DNA from 4 places in the Halobacillus sp. ACCC02827 genome. Region 1 is predicted to be linked to each of the others. Evidence: riboswitches for the same ligand, from Rfam matches in the RefSeq annotation. Region 1 holds a riboswitch; each other region holds the start of a gene.

Region 1 (5,017 bases):
TCGGCTTCAAGTCTAAATCGTGCTCTTCTATGAAGGAATCAAAATACGACACCGTCTGGAAAGCGTTCAAATCGATATCTCCATCAGCAAGTGCCATGTTCGGGCGCACGTAGTCCGCGAATTCAACCAGTTCAATGTCAATATTCTCTTTCTCTGCTTTCTCCTGGACTTTCTCCCAAATCGGGACGCCGGAACCATTCAGGCCTACCTTCACTTTCGTCTTCTCACCAGATGCTGCGTCGCCTTCACTGGAGCACCCTGCTAATACAAAACTGATGATTGCGATGAAACCTAAAATAAATCCCCACTTTTTCATAATAATATCCCCCTGTTATTGTCTACGTATTTTTCTTGATATAAAGTTTCCAACCGTCTGCGTAAGCTGCACAATCAGTACGAGCAATAGGACCGTTGCAATCATAATATCTGTTTCAAAGCGTTGATAGCCGTAAGAGATGGCCAAATCTCCCAAACCTCCGCCTCCAACAAAGCCCGCCATGGCGGAAGCACCGACGAGACCGATCGTTGCAATCGTCAAGTTAAGAATAATAGAACTCAATGCTTCTGGTATATAAACACGACGTATGATCTGCCACGGTGTCGCTCCCATCGCTTCTGCTGCTTCGATGACTCCTGGTTTCACTTCAAGCAAGCTGCTTTCCACAAGCCTCGCTATGTACGGAGCAGAGAAGATGACGAGCGGAACGACAGCTGCTGCTGTCCCGATCGATGAACCGACAAGCAGACGTGTAAACGGCAGGATCGCTACGAGCAATATGATGAACGGAATGGAACGGAAGAAGTTCACAACCGCACTTAATCCGTTAAAGAACGGTTTATTTTGAAGCAGCCCTCCCTGTCTCGTAACAACGAGAAGTATTCCAAGCGGCAGGCCGATTAGCGCTGCTGCCAGGAGGGATATACCGACCATGACAAGGGTCTGATATGTCGCTTCCCATATTTTCGGCCAAAAATCCATCAAATTAACCTGCATGTGCAGTCACCTCCTGTACCGTTACGGTTTGTTGGATATGGTGGATCGCTTTAAGAATTTCTTTCGCATCCCCTTGGAACTCCACGACTAAATGACCGAATGGAATACCCTGCAGTTCCGTAATCTGTCCGAACAGTACATTTACTTCCACATCAAAACGTTTTGCCACCTGTGAGAGGACCGGCTGTCCTGCGCTTTCCTCCACAAAGGTGATCCGGTAGATATTCCCGGAGGCATGGCGCTTTTCGATGCCGTCTAGAATAGACGCGGGTATATCATTCTCCATCACCGTCCTTACGAAATTCTTGGTTGTCGGATGCTGCGGATTGGAGAAAAGGTCGAAAATGGATCCACTCTCCATGACACGTCCGTTTTCCATCACTGCTATCCTGTCACACACCTCACGGACGACATTCATTTCGTGAGTGATCATCAGAATCGTAATGCCGTACTCGTCTCTCACCTTCTTCAAAAGTTCCAGGATTGACTTGGTTGTCTCCGGATCGAGAGCGGACGTTGCTTCGTCACATAATAGAATATCAGGGGAGGTCGCCAAAGCTCGGGCGATACCGACCCGCTGTTTCTGCCCGCCGGACAGCTGGTCCGGGTAATGATTTGCCTTTTCAGACAGACCGACGAAGGCTAGAATTTCCTTCACCCTTTGATCTATCTCTTTCTTCGGCGTACCGACAAGAGATAATGGAAATGCCACGTTATGGTGGACGGTTTTGGACTCCAGCAGATTAAAATGCTGAAAGATCATTCCGATGCGCTTCCGGACTGTCCTTAAATCCGGTTTGGACAGCTTCGTCAAATCCTCTCCATTGACGACGACCCTTCCTTCTGTCGGCCGTTCCAATAAATTAACAAGACGGACGAGCGTGCTTTTTCCAGCGCCGCTGAAACCGATGACTCCGAAGATTTCCCCTTTATGTATCGTCAAATCGACACGGTCGACGGCACGCAGTTCTTTCCCTTCGTGCTGATACACTTTCGATACGTTTTCAAACTGGATCATCGAATCCCTCCTATGCTTTCCTAAACAAAAAGAGCCTCTCTTCTTATAAAACAAGAAGAGAGGCTCACACGTATGTATATGAGATCCGTCTCTCCTCATCTGTCACGCCCACAGGCGTGCTGGAGTTGGCACAGTTTCTGACGGAGACATCCGTTCAGATCCGCTGCCGAGGTTTCAAAGGGCCAGTCCCTCCACCTCTCTAGATAAGAAGATCGATTCAATTCGTTATTCAATTATGTCACTGGTGAAAATGATAATACAGCCTCATCCACCTTGTCAATTCCATTTGTAACTTTTCTCAGAAAAATGGAGAAATTCAGATTCCATAAATACCTTAAAGGGTATGTATAGCCATAAATCAGGAAATTAAAAAGGAGGATTCTATGTTTCATTATACAGTTGAAACGAAGAAGAGTGTCGAGGATGCAGTGGAAAGCCTGGAACAACAGCTGAGTCTGGAGCAGTTCGGGGTCTTATGGAAGTTCAATGTCAAAGATAAGCTGACGAAAAAAGGATTGGACTTCCATCAGGAATTTCGTATTCTTGAAGTGTGTAATCCGAAAGAAGCAGAAAGCATCCTATCCGAGAATACCCTTGCCGGTTATTTTCTCCCTTGTAAAATGGTCGTATATGATGAGCAGGGCACAACAAAGATCGGAATGCCGAAACCAACTGCTCTTGTAAGTCTCATTGGCGATGCTGCCGTTCAATCACTCGCCTCCGATATCGAGGAACGGTTGATTCACTGTATAAGCAAAAGCGTGTGAAATTAGATCCCTGGTCAGGGTTCACCCATCCGCACTCTACCAGGGATCTCCATTTAATGCTCGATAGGCGGAATTTTCGGATCCGTACCTTTCAACGAGTAGTGAAAAGATCCCCGGTTGGTTACCGCTCCGTAGAAGATATCCGAAACCGCATGGGGAGTGATCTGTTTCTCTACCCACGCTTCTGTCTTTTCCATACGCGCTATCATATCCTTTTGTAAAATACCGTCCATAATCAAGGGGATGTCATAACCCCCACCCCTATTCCACATACCTATGTCTTCTCTAGTAACAGGCTCTTTTCCCTGCTTCAATTGCACCGTCAATCTCCCGTCCGGTTCTATGATTGCCGTGTATACGTCCTCAATCCGGAATACATCTTTTTCCCGAAGCATTTGTATTATGTTATCAATGGAATAGCGAATTCGCTTAACGTTTTCACCAATCATCTTCCCTTCGAAAACGACAACAGTTGGTTCGAAGGTCAATAACTTACCGAACCAAGGACTCCTCAGCTTCATCCATACAATGACTTTTTGTAAGAGCGCGATCGCTATAATAGCTGTCACCGTATGGATGTGGTTGATATTCGGATCAGCAATATCCGCTCCCACCACGGAGCCGAGAACCAGGACAACAACGAAGTCAAAGACAGGTAGTTCACCGATCGACCGCTTCCCCATAAAGAGACCTACGGCCAAAAGCAATGGCAGGATTGTGACGATTCTAAGCAGTACCTTCCAGGTATCCATCCAAAGTTCCATCATGTCACCTCTTCCTTAGCTTGGTATTCTATCGGTATTCTTATCCGAATCTTTTCTTGTTGACAAAAATACCACTAGGGGTATATTATTAGTCATGTACTGTTCAAAGCGAACAAAAATAACTGCTTAAGGGAGGCCGACGCAGTGGAATATAACACAGCTATGAAAAACAGAGTGAAACGATTAGAAGGGCAATTGAGAGGCGTACTGAAAATGATGGAGGAGAATAAAGACTGTAAAGATGTCATCACACAGCTTTCTGCATCCAGAAGCGCGATCGATCGTGCCATCGGTCTTGTCGTCAGCTCCAACCTTGCAGAGTGCATTCAAGGGTCCGATGACGATCAGACAACAGAAGCGTCCATTAACGAAGCTGTTCAATTGCTAGTCAAAAGCAGATAATTTTTTTACTTTACAATATACCCCTACACGTATTAGTATAACCCAATAAGGAGGCAGTAAAATGTCAGAGACGAAGAAAACGAACATCATTTTATTCAGCGGAGATTACGATAAGGCGATGGCCGCTTATATCATCGCCAACGGGGCAGCAGCCTATGATCATGAAGTTACCATCTTCCATACTTTCTGGGGACTGAATGCTCTAAGGAAAGACGAACCAATTAAAGTGAAGAAAGGCTTCATGGAGAAAATGTTCGGGAAAATGATGCCACGGGGTGCGGATAAAATGGGCATTTCTAAAATGAATTTCGCAGGATTCGGCCCTAAAATGATCAAAGACGTTATGAAGAAGCATAATGCTGTGCCGTTGCCGGACTTGATTGACATGGCTCAGGAACAGGAAATCAACCTTGTTGCCTGTACAATGACGATGGATCTCCTCGGTCTCCAAAAGGAAGAACTGTTGGATGACATCCAGTACGCTGGTGTAGCTGCTTATTTGGCAGATGCAGAAGAAGGAAACGTTAACCTATTTATCTAATCAGGAGGTTGAAACCATATGAAAACAATGACAGCTAAAGAAGTAGAACAGCAGCTGAGTGAGGCTCTGAACATCATTGATGTCAGAGAAGACGAAGAAGTGGCAGAAGGTAAAATACCCGGTGCTGCACACATCCCTCTGGGATTTATTGAAGAGCGGGCGGTTGAATTGGATAAAGATACACCTTATATCATGGTTTGTCGCTCCGGCGGACGCAGCGGCCGTGCTTCAGAAATACTCATGAGTAAAGGGTTTGACGTAACGAACATGGAGGGCGGCATGCTCGCCTGGGAAGGCCCGACAGAATAAATCACATACCTATATGGGTAAGGAGGAATCTCAGATGACAATTAAAACGAATCAGACGCTTGATGCCAAAGGCTTGGCCTGCCCAATGCCGATTGTAAAGACGAAGAAAGCATTCAAAGACCTTGCTGCAGGCGATGTCTTAGAAGTGCTTGCAACAGATAAAGGTTCCAAAGCCGATCTGCAGGCATGGGCGAAAAGCTCCGGACACGACTATCTCGGTAT
Region 2 (5,017 bases), 110 kb from region 1:
ATAAGGGTAAAAAAATCGACATGAGCAACGAATACTCTTCTTCGGAAGCATACGACCAAAAGTACGAGGAAGGGAATGAAGTGTTTGTTTCCATCGATGAAAATTCGCTGCAGGAAGATGGACTGACCGGTGCGATCATCGATGCAAAGCGTGACAAATACGTCCTCGCTGCCGCCTGGGTCTTCCTTTTTCTACTGTTGATTGTCGGTAGAAAGCGCGGCGCACTCTCGATCGTCAGCCTCGTCGTCAACGCAGCCTTGATGTACTTCGCGCTCGATCTTTATATCGCCAATTCCGACGGTACCCTGCTCTTTATCTGCAGCGGGCTCGTCATTTTGTTCAGCATCGGTTCACTCCTTTTCTTAAACGGATTCAATCAGAAGACGTATGCTGCCATTCTATCTACGCTGATCGGCATTTCCGTTTCTTTAGCGATCGCCTATTTCGTCATCCAGGCCCTGCAGGGGAACGGCCTCCGCTATGAGGAAATGCAGTATTTGACCCGTCCGTACAGGGAAGTATTCATGGCCGGGCTGTTCATCGGCTCGCTTGGTGCCGTGATGGACGTATCGATCACGATCGCTTCATCACTGTTCGGACTCTATGAGAAGGATGCCGCCATCACAGGAAAGGCATTGCGGAAATCCGGTATGGACATCGGAAAGGACGTCATGGGGACCCTGACGAGCATCTTGTTCTTCGTCTATGCCGCCGGCTCGATCCCGTCGATTCTTCTCTACTTGAAGAATACATCGCCGCTCGGCTTCACGCTGTCCATGAATCTGTCGCTTGAAATCGCCCGGGCGCTTGTCGGCGGCATCGGCATTGTCCTGACGATCCCGATCAGTGTCTACACTACACTGTTCATCATTAACGCAAAGAGGAAGAGATCATGAATGTACTAGTCGCCTTAACCGCCATATTATTCCTATTGATGGTCCTCGTCGGAGGAAAAAAAGGAGTACGATCGTTCGCATCGTTATTCTTCAACTTCGTCATTCTCATCGTCGCGCTGTTTTTCATGCTCGATCCGCACATCAATCCGATCATCGTGACCATCATCGCCTGTGCGGTCATCAGCTACGTCAACCTGATTTACGTGAACGACTGGAATTTGAAGACGGGCACCGCGTTTCTCGCTACGATGGTCACGATCGCCATTTTGCTCGTCGGCATCCATTTGATTACAGATATGTCGATGATCCAAGGGTTCAGTGAAGAAGATTCCGACAGCCTCGCGCCCTACTCGTTATACATCGGGCTCGATTTCGTGAAAATCGCCGCCTCCGTCATCATCATCGGGACGATCGGCGCCATCACGGAAGTGGCGATTTCCATCACGTCATCGATGAGTGAGGTGCAGCACCACCATCCGGAGATCTCAAGGAAGGACTTGTTCGTCTCCGGCATGAACGTCGGCCGCGACATCCTCGGGACGGATACGAACACGCTGTTCTTCGCCTTCTTCGGCGGCTACCTTGCCCTGCTTATCTGGTTCAAGGATTTGGACTATTCGCTGGGCGAAATCGTCAATTCCAAAGTGTTCAGTGAAGAAATGATCGCGATCTTCTGTGCCGGCATCGGCATTGCGCTCATCATCCCGGTCACAGCGGCCATCCATTCCTTTTTCGCGGTGCGGAGGAAAGCGATGGCTGCTGAATAATAGCCCTTAGGAGAGGGCGAGGCGTCCCTATTTACCGGAGCCCGCTCTCCAAACAAAAAAGCGTCCGGCTCGTAAGCCGGACGCTTTTTCTATACTATCTATCTCCAAACTTCCTCTGCAATTTCAAGCACGTGTCGGATCTTCGCCCACTGCTCTTCCTCTGAAATCACATTCCCCTCTTCCGTCGATGCGAACCCGCACTGCGGGCTGAGACAGAGCTGGGACATCGGCACATAGTCGGATGCCTCTAAGATCCGGGCTTTGATCCGGTCCGGGTCTTCCAGTTCGCCGGTCTTCGATGTAATCAGGCCGAGGACGACCGACAGATCCGGGCGGTTGACGTGACGGAGCGGTTCGAAGCCGCCGGAGCGTTCATCATCGAATTCCAGGAACAGGCCGTCGACGTCCAAACCGTCGAAGATCGTCTCCGACAGCGCTTCATAGCTCCCTGTCGTCATGAAGGTCGAACGGAAGTTTCCGCGGCAGATGTGCATCGTGATCAACAGGTCTTCCGGACGCTCTGCAATCGATTCGTTGATCGAACGGGCACACAGGGTAGCGGCACGTTCCGGATCGCGGCCTTCCGCAGCAATCGCTTCTCTGCCTTTTTCCGAGAAAAAGCTCGCCCAGGCGGTATCATCGAGCTGCAGGTAGCGGCACCCTTCTTCGTAAATCCGCTGAATGAATCCTTGGTACGCATCCACCAAATCCGCGAGCAGCGCTTCATCCGTCGGGTAGATCTCCCTGTCGATGTCGGCACGGAACAGCAGCATGTTGGGGCTCGGAATCGTCAGCTTTGCGACGGAATCGCCGGCGATTTCTTTCAGGAAACGGAAGTCCCTGATCGCCGGATGATCCGTGAACCCGACCTTTCCAGTCACTTTGACACCGCGTGCCTTCGTTTCCACCCCGTCGAACTGAAGTCCCTTCTCCTTGTCGTAGCCTTCCACTCCATCGAGTCCTTCAAGGAAATCGAAGTGCCACCAGCTGCGACGGAAATCCCCGTCTGTAACGGCAGGAAGTCCTGCCTCTTTCTGTTTCGCGACAAGCTTCGTTATCTCTTCGTCTTCGATCCGGCGAAGCTCTTCTTGGGAAATCGTCCCCTCCGCTTTCTGCCGGCGCGCTTCCTTCAAACGCTCGGGTCTCAGGAAGCTCCCGACATGATCGCCTTTGAATGGAGCTCGTTTGATGGTTGAATTCGTCATCTCTATCATCCTTCTTCCGTTGAAATTAAAAAAATCCACACTTCTCACCATAAGAAGAGCGGATTACCTGCGTATCTAACCTCTTCTCATCTGCAAGCACGTACGCTTCTGGAATTAGCACAGTACCCGTCAGGAGTCTGCTGCTAAGGCTTCAAAGGGCCAGTCCCTCCACCTTTCTCGATAAGAACGTTTATCTATGAAGTTGTTAGCCCCACTATACAGCAATTCCCAAACGATTGGCAACCTGTTGTCGGAAAATTTTGTCGATAAGTCGGACGTACGACCTGTCTCTATTTTATTGCTAGCTTTTTCCAATTCAGCTACTTTAGACATATGTTCCATGAATCAAACATTTGTCCGGAGGGCTGTCTATGTTACCAAACAAACTGACCGACCGCGAACGTCAGGTGTATGAACAGATTGCAAATAACCCGTATATTTCCCAACACGACCTCTCCCAAATCCTCGCCCTGTCCCGGTCCACCGTCGCCAACGTCATCTCCCAGCTTGTACAGAAAAATATTCTGCTCGGCCGCGCCTATGTCCTGAATCATTCCCGTCCTGTCCTCTGCATCGGTGCCGCCAACGTCGACCGCAAGTATCACTGCCTGGAGCGCTTCGACTATAAGACATCGAATCCGGTGCGATCGACCGCAAGCGCCGGCGGCGTCGCCAGAAACATCGCGGAAAACCTCGGTCGTCTCGGAAACCGGCCGACACTCATCACTGCTGCCGGCAGAGATGCCGACTGGGAGATCATCGCCCGCGCCTCTGCCGAGTATATCATAATGGACGGCGTCCTCCATCTGCCGGACCGGAACACAGGCACGTACACCGCTGTCCTCGACGAGCACGGAGAAATGACGATGGCCTTCGCCGATATGGCTATTTACGACGCTGTTCTTCCGGAGGAGATCCGTCGTCACGAGAAGAAATGGAAGCAGGCCGAATGCGTCATCGCCGATTTGAACTGCCCGCAGGAGACGCTCGCCTTCCTGCTTAAGGAGGCAGCCGCCGACCACACGCCGGTCGCCTTCATCACCGTCTCGATACCGAAAATGAAGCGGCTGCCCGCAGATATCAGCGGCCTGACGTGGCTGATGACGAACGTCGAAGAAAGCGCCGCACACTTCGACATTCCCATTCAAAACGAAGACCAGTGGAAAGGCGCCGTTGAACACTGGCTCGCCTGCGGTGTCCGCTATGTCACGGTGACATGGGGCAAGCGGGGTGTCATGGTCGGGGAAAGCGGTGGCAGCATCCGCCACTATCCCGCCCCTGCCCTCGACACGACCGTAGACGTCACGGGCGCCGGAGATGCATTCTCCGCTGCTGTGCTGCACGCCTGGCTCGACGGCAGTCCACTGTCCGAAGCCGTCCATGCCGGACTGAAGAGCGCCGCCCTCTGCGTCCAGACGACAGCGACCGTCCATCCCGATTTGACGACCCATCTAATAAAAAAACAGGAGGAGTTCCTATGAATCTCAATCCCTATCTCTCCCTATCACAAGAAGTGAACGAAGCTTTGGATAAAGGAAAGCCTGTCGTCGCCCTCGAATCCACCATCATCTCCCACGGTATGCCGTATCCTGAAAACATCGAAACGGCGAAGGAAGTCGAGCAGATCATCCGGGATAACGGAGCCGTCCCGGCGACGATCGCCATCCTTGACGGCCAAATCAAAATCGGGCTGACAGCGGAAGAATTGACAGCGCTCGCCTCAAGGGATGATATCACCAAAGCTTCCCGTAAAGACCTCCCGTATCTGCTTGCGACCGGCCGCTCCGGTGCGACAACGGTAGCCGCAACGATGATTTGTGCCGACCTCGCCGGCATCCACCTGTTCGTGACCGGCGGCATCGGCGGCGTCCACCGCGGGGCCGAAACGACGATGGACATATCGGCAGACCTGGAGGAGCTCGCCAGGACGAACGTCGCAGTCATCTGTGCCGGTGCGAAATCGATCCTCGACCTCGGCCTGACCCTCGAGTATCTGGAAACGAAAGGAGTACCGGTGATGGGGTATCAGACAGACTCCCTTCCTGCCTTCTTCACGCGCACATCCGACTTTGCCGTCCATTTCCGCGTCGATGCCGCAGAGGAAATCGGGCGCATCCTTCATACGAAATGGGAGCTCGGTCTTCAAGGA
Region 3 (5,017 bases), 110 kb from region 1:
CAGCTTCTTCATAAAGGTCGGGTACAGCAGACCCCATTCATATGCCTGCATACCGCCCAGTGATCCCCCGACGACTGCCTCTAACTGCTGAATACCCAGTCTTCTAAGCGCTTCAAATTGGGCGTTAACCATGTCCCGGATGGTAACAGGTGGGAATGTTTGTTTGTATTCCTTACCGGTGTCAGGGTTTATGCTCGCGGGTCCTGTAGAACCGTGACATCCGCCGAGCACGTTGAAGGTAATGACTTGATAGTGTTTCGTATCGATGGGACAGTCGTCTCCGATCAAGCCAGCCCACCAGCCAGGTTCTTCCTTTGATCCGACTGCCAATTGGTTTCCCGTCAACGCATGGCAGACTAAAATGACAGGAGCATCCGCTTTACCATAACGCTCGTAAGCGAGTTCTACATCAGTCAGCCGATCTCCTGACTCTAATTCCAAAGGACCAATGGAAAGGACTGGACTTTCTGTTTCCTGGCTGACTGGGTTTTTCAATGACATGAACGAATTCTCCTTTCCGTAATGCTTTCGATTAGACCGATTGTAGAGAGGAGGAGATGCTTTTTCCTGTACGAACCGCTACGACAGCGTCATATATTCGTATACCGGAAATCGTGGTTTCCTCATCCTCCGCTATTGCCTCATTAATCCACAAAATTCCGTGCGGCTGCTGCTCGATAATCGGTTCATCTGTGTTCAACCGGTCAAAATGAAGGATATCCACATAAGTAGGTGCCTCTTCTTCTGAGGATAGATCCACAATCGTATAGCCGAGTTGAGCAAGTCTGTTTACATCCTCCGGAGAAGGACTTGTGGTAAACCCGATCGTCCTTTTCCTCAGTTGGCCTTCTGAACGATCCAAGGATGATTGTAGAATCGGCAGTGCTGGATGGTTCCTGTTTTTACTTGCCGACCCAGCACCTGTAGCTTGGCGGATGGCAGCATCCAATTCATCAATCAAGTCATCAACCGACTCCAGGCCTACAGACAGACGCACGAGCTCCTCGGTGACGCCCGATTTCTTCAGGTCATGCTCGTTCAACTGTTGGTGTGTGGTGGATGCGGGATGAATAATTAACGATTTTGCATCGCCGACGTTAGCTACATGGGACCACAATCCGATGTTGTCTATCAGTGTACGACCAGCTTCCCTGCCGCCTGAAATACCAAAAACGACGATGGAGCCGTGGCCGTAATGGAAGTACTTCTCAGCAAGGGGGTGGGTAGGATGATCGGGTAATCCCGGATAACGCACCCACTCGACTCCTTCATGTTTTTCTAAATACCTGGCAATCTCGAGTGCCTGATCCGCATGCTTTTTAATTCGGAGATGCAGCGTCTCCAACCCTTGCAGCAACAGGAAAGCATTTTGCGGGCTTAGGCATGCCCCGATATCCCGGAGAAGTTGGACGCGGAGTTTAACCGCGTAGGCTGCGGGACCGAGATCGGCGTAGCGGATTCCATTGTAGCTCTCATCCGGAGTTGTAAATCCAGGGAACTTCTCGTGGTCCCAGTTAAAACGGCCGCTGTCAATGACGACACCGCCAATCGTCGTGCCGTGTCCCCCGATCCATTTCGTAGCGGAGTGGACGACGATATCCGCGCCCCATGCGAAAGGTTGGCATACATAAGGGGTGGCAAAGGTGTTATCGATAATAAGTGGGATGTGATGACTGTGGGCTACAGCTGCCACTTTCTCGATATCGAGAACATCCAGACTCGGATTTCCAATCGTTTCCGCGAAAATAGCCTTTGTATTTGAGGTAATGGCTGCTTGGAAGTCGTCATGGCTGCTGCCTTCAATGAAACGAACATGGATTCCATACCTCGGAAGGGTATGGACGAAGAGGTTGTATGTGCCGCCGTAAAGGTTGGAGGAAGCCACGATTTCATCTCCGGCCCCTGCAATATTCAAAATGGCGAGTGTGATCGCTGACATTCCGGAAGAAGTAGCTACAGCTGCGGCTCCGTCTTCCAATAAAGCCATCCGCTGCTCGAAAGCATCCACGGTCGGGTTCATGATCCGCGTATAAATGTTTCCCGGTTCTGCAAGGGCGAACAGGTTCTGAGCGTGGTCTGTGTCTCGGAAGACATAAGAGGTCGTTTGATAAATCGGCACTGCGCGGGAACCGGTAGCCGGGTCTGGCTCCTGTCCGCCGTGTAACAACAAAGTCTCTGGACCGTACGGGTGGTTAGGGAAAGTCATCAATCATTCTCCTCCTTGGATTGTTGTTCCTAGGAACCTCTACCTTGGTGGCGGAAGGCAAACGAAAAGCCCTCTTCTGTAAGAAAGAAGAGGGCTGTATGTACGGATTACCTCCCCTTATCTTTCAGATCACCGGATCTGTAGGATTTAGCACCTTTTCAAGTCTTTGCTTGATGGTTGCCGGGCGTCGTAGGGCCTAGTCCCTCTGCCGCTCTCGATAAGAGTGTATTCGATTAGTCTGACTTGTTTGAAATTATATACGTGTGCCTGTGCAATGTCAAACCCTTTCTCCGAGGTCTTTGATGTTTGAGTATGCATCCAGCTGGGAATGCTCTTACTACATTCAAAAATAGTAGAGGAGTGAAGATAGAATGAAAGAATATAGTGTAGTCCCAAATAAAGACGTAACAGGCTGGTTTGTTAAAATCGAAGACGTGGCTCCGACAGATCTTTACGATGAACGTGATACTGCCATCGAAAAGGCTGAAGAAATGGCGAAAGGAAACTCACCAAGCAAGCTTTCCATTATGAATCAGAATCACGAAGTAGAAGAAGAGCGCACGTACTAATACATGACTCCCGGAAACGGGAGTTTTTTTATGTTATGAATCTGGTAGAGTGGAAGCAGGATTAGTAGAAAAGAAGAGGGGATCTTTATGGACAATCGCTATGATGTGGTCATTGCAGGTGCACGGGTGGCAGGCGCGAGTTTAGCAGTTCTGCTTGGAAAACTCGGAAAAAAAGTACTTCTTATAGATAAAGCTCCTTTCCCGAGTGATACGTTATCAACTCATTATATGTCGCATACCGGTTACTTAGAAGAACTCGGCATTTTAGACAAATTGCTGGCTGGCGGCCTGCGGAAGGTGGATCGGATGAGGACACATATCGGTTCCAGTTACATAGATGGCCCGAGGTCTGCCTACACGGTCATACCAAAGCGTGACCGCCTGGATATGCTTCTTATAGAACGCACCTTCCTGTACGAGGGAGTAACCTTTCTTTCAGAGACAGCTGTGCGGGAGGTTTTGTGGGATCAAGACCGCATGGTAGGGGTGAGGATAAAAGGGAAAGGGAGAGAGAAAGAGGTGTATGGTGATTTAATTGTCGGAGCAGATGGTAAACATTCGACGATCGCCCGCCAGGCAGGTGCGGAAGTGTATCACGATACACCGCCTCTCAGACCAGTGCTGTACGGATATTTTGAGGGAATTCCCCCTTTGGAAACGCCTACTACGGAAATATTTCTTCATGAAGGAAGAATCGGCTTTTTGTTCCCAATGGAACAAGGAAGAGATTGTATCGGTCTTGAGGTTCATCCGGATGAGTTTAAAACTATGATGAAAGATTCCCCCGAAGCGTTTGTCCGTATGTACAAGCAGCTGTATGGAATGGAAAAGCGGTTGGAGAATGCCCGTTTGCAAGGAAGTATCATCGGGACCTCAGGGGTGCCTAACTTTTTCCGTAAACCTTATGGAAACGGATGGGCCCTGATCGGCGATGCAGGTCACAGTAAAGACCCAAGTACAGGACTTGGTATTAATGATGCTTTCATGCAGGCGTTTCTGCTCGCAGATGCGTGCATGCGGATCGATGCAGGTGATGACAGGGAAGTGGTCATGGAAGCTTTCCAGAAAAAGCGGGATAAACACCTCTTCCCGGGCTTTCAGTTGACGCTGGATTATATCCACTCGTTAAAAAGGTTCTCGAAGAATGAACTTGCCCTGTTTCAAGCGATGGCTGCCAACCCGATGGTATGGAACAAAGTGGCGCCGAAATTGGGGGATTATTTGAGAGAAGGGACCAGAGACTTTCCTCTGCTTTACCAATCTGTCGAAATGGAAGCGGAAGCATTCGGATATGACAAGGATTCCTCTCCCTGACGGCGAACTATATAAAGAGAGGTGATGGGGATGGAATGGACGAAAGAAACCGCATATGCAAAGCTGCAAGAGGTTTATACAGATAAGGTCATGCAGGAGGAGAAGCGGAGAGTGTTCCAACAAGTTTACCGGCACCTTCGTGAACATTTGGATGATCTATGTGTCAGTCATGGTTTAAAGGAGCAGGCGGAGAAACAGCTTGGATTCTTTAAGGAATATACGTTCATGCCGGGAGATAATCTGTTTCAATCCATGCGTCACGTTTTTCTGTTGGCAAGAGGCGAAAGAAAAGAGGAAGAGGCAGTGACCAGGCAGCACTTGGAACGGATCTATCGCGCGCTTTATCAGCCGGCAGGTTTGAAGAATCCATATATCCCGGATTCGTTTTGGGATACACCGGTCGGGGTAGCTTGTCTTGTTGCGGAAGAAGGAATTGAAGCGGCTTATCCTGTGCTCGATCAAATCATGGAAGCGGAGAAATAAAACCAAAGCCAGTCACATTTGTGACTGGCTTTGGTTTGCTTCCGCAGTGGTTTTGGAGTCGGTGTGCTCCGGGCTTTCCACGGGACGTCCAGTGCTCCTCGTAGCTTTTCTCTATCAGGGACCTGTCTGTTTCCGCTGTTCCTGTTGCCCATTTTCATGTCCCAAGATTGTCCTACTATAAGTCAATGAACGAGAGAGTGTTTGAACAAGAAACGTTTTTACATATGCGGAGAGGATTATTGTTCTATCTTTATCCTCTCCAGTTTCCACACAGGTTTGTAATCTTAGATTCTGTAGAAAAGGCGGAGCTCCTGCAGGAACCCCTTATAATCCTCGAGGGGTTCTAAATTGGCAGAGAGAGCTTTCAAAATGGCGGGACGTGGCTCCTCCCGTTTGATCTCTTCCATCAATACAGTTAACGTATCCGCTGTATCGCGATCTGCCT
Region 4 (5,017 bases), 980 kb from region 1:
GAATCGGTGAGTTTTACTTAACGGAGAACAGATGAGTACAGGCTCAGGTATCATCTAATAAAACTAGCAATTCCTACAGACGAAGAATCAAAAAAGCGCGGGTATCTGCCCGCGCTTTTTTGATTCTTTTTACTTTTTTCACACATATGGGCAGAAGTTCATAACTTAGCACAAGAGGTGGTGGCATATGAAAGAATCGGAAAGGATTGCTGCACAGGATCCTTTGCTCAATGAACAGCAAGAATGGAGAAAAAGGCGTATACGTCAACGGTTCAAACAAACACTTACCATAGCTTCCCCGGTGTTTATTCTGTTGCTTTGGGAAATCTTGTCCCGTACAGGCTTGATGGATGCCCGTTTTTTCCCGCCCCCTACGCAAATCGTGGGAACCTTTTGGTCGATGGCAGGGAGCGGAGAACTGTTCAGCCATGTTGGAATCTCATTATATCGTATTTTTGCAGGATTCCTTCTCGGAGTGATCCCTGCTATTGCAATCGGACTGCTGATGGGTTTGTATGGTCCAATCCGGCATTTCCTGTCGCCTTTGATCATGGCTCTCATGCCGATTCCAACACTTGCTCTCCTGCCGATCATCATCATTCTGTTCGGAGTAGGGGAAGTTTCCAAGGTGGTGACGATCGCAGGAAGTGTCTTCTTTCCGGTAGTCATTAATACAGTTGCCGGTGTCATCAACATCGACAGAATATATTTGGACGTAGCAAAGAATTACGGAGCAGATTCGAAACAGTTTTTCTTCAAAATCGCTCTCCCGGGTTCCTTACCGGTCATGCTTGAAGGGATTCAAATGGGGCAGGCGATCGCCTTACTTACGATAGTAGCAGCGGAAATGATGGGAGCGAATTCCGGTATCGGCTACTTAATCTGGACCTCCTATAAGGCATTCATGTTGAAAGAAATGTTTGTAGGGCTCGTACTCATCTCGTTCTTCGGCTATTTATTCTCATTAATCTTGAGAGGACTGCAAAGTAAATTACTCCCTTGGCGTTGATGAAGGAGAAAGGGGAAGGTGGAATGGATGCGAAAATTTCCATCAGGGATTTGACGAAAGTATTTTATAAAAAGGAAAGCAGAGTCACAGCATTGGAAGGAATCAATCTGGATATTGCCGATGGAGAGTTCGTCTGTTTAGTCGGACCGAGCGGGTGCGGAAAAACGACACTGCTCAGAATTCTAGCCGATTTGGAAACACCGAGTTCCGGGTCATTCACCATCGCAAGAGCAAAGGAAGACCGGCCACTTCAGTCGATGGTCTTCCAGGAACGGGGGGTGATTCCGTGGCTGACCGTGGAGGGTAACGTCAGTTTTGGTTTGAAAATGCGTCGTGTACCAGCGGCGGTCATCAAGGAACGGACCGCGTATTATTTAGAAAAAGTAGGGCTGGAGCGTTTCGCCAAGCTTTACCCTAGAGAGCTTTCCGGAGGAATGAAACAACGGGTGAGCATTGCCAGAGCATTCGCAAATGACCCGGAAATATTGTTGATGGATGAACCGTTCGCAGCATTGGATGAACAGAATAAATTCATCCTGCAGGAAGAATTACTCAACATCTGGGCCGAAACGAAAAAAACGGTCCTCTTCATTACACATAGTATCGATGAAGCACTCCTGCTCAGCGACCGGATTCTCTTGATGAGTGCCCAGCCGGGGAGGATTGTAAAGGAAAAACGAATCGAGCTCCCCAGACCAAGAAATATGGAGCAGGTCAGGGCTGACCCTGTCATGGCGGAACAATTCGTGGAGGTCTGGAATCATCTTCAGGAAGAAGTGCAACGATCAAGGATTTAAGAAAGGGGAAACATCCCATGCGTAAATCATTATGGATCTTTATCTCTCTTTTTTTATTTTTGGGTATAGCAGCAGGCTGCAGTGATAAGGAGTCTGAACAAGGAAAGCAGAAAGAAACCGTATCCGGCGATCTGGCTCCGCTTGAGAAGCGTCAGAAGGTAGTTATTGCAGAGGACGGTGCGGCGTCCGGTGCAGGATTTTACATCGCGAAAGAGAAAGGATATTTCGATGACTATAACATAGACATCGAATTTACGACATTCGCCAACAGTGATGATATGCTGCCGGCGCTTGCTTCCGGTGAAGTGGACATCGCCGGCGGAGTCTCCACCGCTTCGTTCTTCAATGCGATCGCTCAGGGAATCGATGTGAAGATCATCGCTGATAAAGGGCACTATTTCGATGGCAATTCCTACTTCAGTTTTGTTATTAGAGAAGACCTTCAGGATGAAATCAAGGAGTATGCCGATTTTAAAGGAAAACGGATTGCTGTATCTTCAAAGAATGCCGTGGATGATTACATCTTTCATGAAATGCTGAAGCATGCCGGCTTGACTGAGAAGGACGTAGAGGTTGTTTTAATGTCGGATTTCGGTAATATGCTGGCCGCGATGGGGAATAAATCCATAGATGCTGCCCTGCAGATAGAGCCTTTGATAACACAGGGAGAATCGCAGGGGTTACATGTGCGGTTCGGTGATGCTACGGATTATGCTCCAGAAGCACAAATCGCGATGGTTCTAGGCTCACCGGAATTTGTTGAAGAAGAAACAGACGTATCGCTCCGCTTCATGGCTGCTTATTTGAAGGGGGTACGCGATTACAACGATGCATTTCTTCACGGCGAGGGACTTGATGAAGTCATTGATATCATGACAAAACACACCGCTTTGAAGGATCCTGAAATATGGAAGAAAGTCGGCGTGACAGGACTGGATCCGGACGGCAGTATGTTCGTGGAGGATATTAAAGATCAGTTCGACTTTTACAACTCCAATGGTGCCATCATCGGCGAAGTAGATTTCGATGAGGCTGTAGACCCTTCTCTGGCAGCCAAAGCCGTGGACATTATCGGAGAGTATGATAAAAAGTAACATTCCAAGTTTTTCTCTTGTCAGAGAGAAAAAAATGATGTAAAGTAACGAGAGACTCAATTGAATAGTTCTTATCAAGAGAAGTGGAGGAACTGGTCCTAAGAAGCTTCAGCAACCACCAACACAGTTGGCCGGTGCTAAATCCAGCAGGTTTTAGACCTGACAGATAAGAGGGGACGGAAACAAAGAAGCCTTCTTATCCTAAAGAGGGCTTCTTTTTTATTTGTTTGGCCTGGTCTTGTCTGTATCACAGAAACATTCATGAGTTCACCAAGAAGGAGGCAGAAAAGATGACAAAACCGAAAGCAAATATTTTTGCACTTATTCCATTTGTAGTATTTATTGTATTGTTCATTGGTTCAGGGATCGTGACAGGTGACTTCTACAAAATGCCTGTACTCGTCGCTCTGTTTGCAGCTATACTGGTAGCGCTGCTTATGGATCGAAAAACAGATTTTGAAACGAAAATCATGACACTCTCCAAAGGGGGAGGACACCCGAATATCATCTTGATGGTTGTGATCTTCCTGCTCGCGGGAGCATTTGCTTCCGTCGCACAGGGAATGGGGGCTGTAGATTCCACCGTCAACCTTGGCCTGAGCTACCTGCCTGGTGGATGGATGGTCGTCGGCCTGTTCGTCATTGGGTGTTTCATATCCATTTCCATGGGTACTTCCACAGGGACAGTTGTAGCTTTAGCCCCGATCGGACTTGGTGTCGCAGAACAAACAGATATTGGTGTGGCGCTGATTATGGGAGCCATTGTAAGTGGGGCTATGTTCGGGGACAACCTCTCCATCATTTCTGATACAACCATTGCAGCTGTTCGAACACAAGGCACGGAAATGAAAGAAAAGTTCAAGGCGAACTTCTTTATCGTTCTTCCGGCTGCCATAGTAACAGCGGTTATTTTTGCAGTATGGACAGCCAGTGCGAGTGCAGATCTTGGGGAAACATACTCGTATAATTTCCTTGAAGTCATTCCATATCTCGGAGTGCTCCTGTTCGCCATCCTTGGGGTAAACGTCATATTCGTTCTGATCGGCGGAACGGTAGCAGCCGGAATTGTCGGTTTGATTCTCGGTAAATTCTCGGGGATGGAACTGATTAACCTGATCGGAGACGGCTTCGCTAACATGCAGGAGTTGTCTATGATCGCTATCCTGCTCGGAGGACTTGTAGAGCTGATCCGTTATAACGGCGGAATTGAGTATCTACTGGAAGCGGTGAATAAACGTGTCCGGTCTAATCGTGGTGGAGAGTTCGGTATCGCCGGTATCGTAACCGCGATCAATTTGTCCACTGCAAACAACACGATTTCGATCATCACGGCCGGTCCATTAGCCAAACAGATCTCTGATGATTACGGCATTGAACCGAGAAGATCCGCCAGCCTGTTGGACATCTTTGCAAGCTCTGTTCAAGGAATCATTCCTTACGGAGCCCAACTCCTTGCTGTAGCCGGTGTGGCATCGATTTCACCTATTGCAATCGTACCGTTTTGTATTTATCCGATCTTAACAGCCGTGTCCGGAATTCTTGCTATTGTCTTCAAGTTTCCTAAGTTTACGGTTCAGAAAGCAGATCCTTCCGCTCAAAAAGGATCCTGATATTCTCTGACTGGAAGAGGCTCCCTGAAATAGGGAGCTTCTTTTTCGTTTGGAAAAGGTGGTATGGCTGGGGGAGAGATCGGGCTCCAGGAGAAGGGACCTTTCCACTGGGCGCCCGGTGAGCGGCCATAAAGGAAGGCGGAGGTAGTTGGTCACTTAATAGATTTTTTCAAATTCGAATGAAATATTAATTCTTTAAATAGTTCATGAATTTGATATTATATTTCAAAATGAATCTATTGTAATGGGGCTATAGAATGAAAAAAACAGTCGAAAAAGAGAGAGAGGGGTCTTATGTGGTATAGACGACTATAGTTATATTCGGTACGCTTTTACTACATATTGTAAACGCTTCCATAATAAAGACTCTCATCATGATCCGCCATTGTTGGGAAAGTTCGATCGTCATGCGGGATAGCGGTCTTACTTTTACAAATAAATAAAGGCAAGGAGGAATGTAGAGTGAAAGGCAGGAGAAGAGGTTGGTTTGTTGTGCTGCTTACATTC

The links. Region 1 has a riboswitch for S-adenosylmethionine ahead of QRD89_RS18120 (methionine ABC transporter ATP-binding protein). Riboswitches for the same ligand answer to the same signal wherever they lie in the genome.
Region 2: it holds a riboswitch for S-adenosylmethionine, as region 1 does, so the genes downstream of both, QRD89_RS18640 (5-methyltetrahydropteroyltriglutamate--homocysteine S-methyltransferase) here and QRD89_RS18120 (methionine ABC transporter ATP-binding protein) in region 1, are expected to answer to the same signal.
Region 3: it holds a riboswitch for S-adenosylmethionine, as region 1 does, so the genes downstream of both, QRD89_RS17610 (O-acetylhomoserine aminocarboxypropyltransferase/cysteine synthase family protein) here and QRD89_RS18120 (methionine ABC transporter ATP-binding protein) in region 1, are expected to answer to the same signal.
Region 4: it holds a riboswitch for S-adenosylmethionine, as region 1 does, so the genes downstream of both, QRD89_RS03775 (Na+/H+ antiporter NhaC family protein) here and QRD89_RS18120 (methionine ABC transporter ATP-binding protein) in region 1, are expected to answer to the same signal.

What each region holds. Positions count from the first base shown of each region.
Region 1 covers NZ_CP128168.1:3,442,770-3,447,786, forward strand. The annotation lists gene QRD89_RS18110 (MetQ/NlpA family ABC transporter substrate-binding protein) at 1-316, opposite strand, end outside; gene QRD89_RS18115 (methionine ABC transporter permease) at 332-994, opposite strand; gene QRD89_RS18120 (methionine ABC transporter ATP-binding protein) at 984-2,012, opposite strand; SAM riboswitch class I at 2,105-2,222, opposite strand; gene QRD89_RS18125 (DUF302 domain-containing protein) at 2,396-2,779, shown strand; gene QRD89_RS18130 (DUF421 domain-containing protein) at 2,833-3,546, opposite strand; gene QRD89_RS18135 (metal-sensitive transcriptional regulator) at 3,688-3,945, shown strand; gene QRD89_RS18140 (DsrE/DsrF/DrsH-like family protein) at 4,007-4,486, shown strand; gene QRD89_RS18145 (rhodanese-like domain-containing protein) at 4,505-4,795, shown strand; gene QRD89_RS18150 (sulfurtransferase TusA family protein) at 4,830-5,017, shown strand, end outside.
Region 2 covers NZ_CP128168.1:3,554,018-3,559,034, forward strand. The annotation lists gene QRD89_RS18630 (YibE/F family protein) at 1-896, shown strand, start outside; gene QRD89_RS18635 (YibE/F family protein) at 893-1,663, shown strand; gene QRD89_RS18640 (5-methyltetrahydropteroyltriglutamate--homocysteine S-methyltransferase) at 1,762-2,868, opposite strand; SAM riboswitch class I at 2,952-3,055, opposite strand; gene QRD89_RS18645 (carbohydrate kinase) at 3,240-4,349, shown strand; gene QRD89_RS18650 (pseudouridine-5'-phosphate glycosidase) at 4,346-5,017, shown strand, end outside.
Region 3 covers NZ_CP128168.1:3,337,267-3,342,283, reverse strand. The annotation lists gene metX (homoserine O-acetyltransferase MetX) at 1-501, opposite strand, end outside; gene QRD89_RS17610 (O-acetylhomoserine aminocarboxypropyltransferase/cysteine synthase family protein) at 533-2,206, opposite strand; SAM riboswitch class I at 2,321-2,430, opposite strand; gene QRD89_RS17605 (DUF2188 domain-containing protein) at 2,578-2,775, shown strand; gene QRD89_RS17600 (NAD(P)/FAD-dependent oxidoreductase) at 2,863-4,089, shown strand; gene QRD89_RS17595 (hypothetical protein) at 4,120-4,572, shown strand; gene QRD89_RS17590 (TetR/AcrR family transcriptional regulator) at 4,857-5,017, opposite strand, start outside.
Region 4 covers NZ_CP128168.1:746,656-751,672, forward strand. The annotation lists gene QRD89_RS03755 (hypothetical protein) at 1-2, shown strand, start outside; gene QRD89_RS03760 (ABC transporter permease) at 188-1,009, shown strand; gene QRD89_RS03765 (ABC transporter ATP-binding protein) at 1,033-1,806, shown strand; gene QRD89_RS03770 (ABC transporter substrate-binding protein) at 1,824-2,900, shown strand; SAM riboswitch class I at 2,969-3,073, shown strand; gene QRD89_RS03775 (Na+/H+ antiporter NhaC family protein) at 3,191-4,510, shown strand; gene QRD89_RS03780 (glycoside hydrolase family 3 protein) at 4,973-5,017, shown strand, end outside.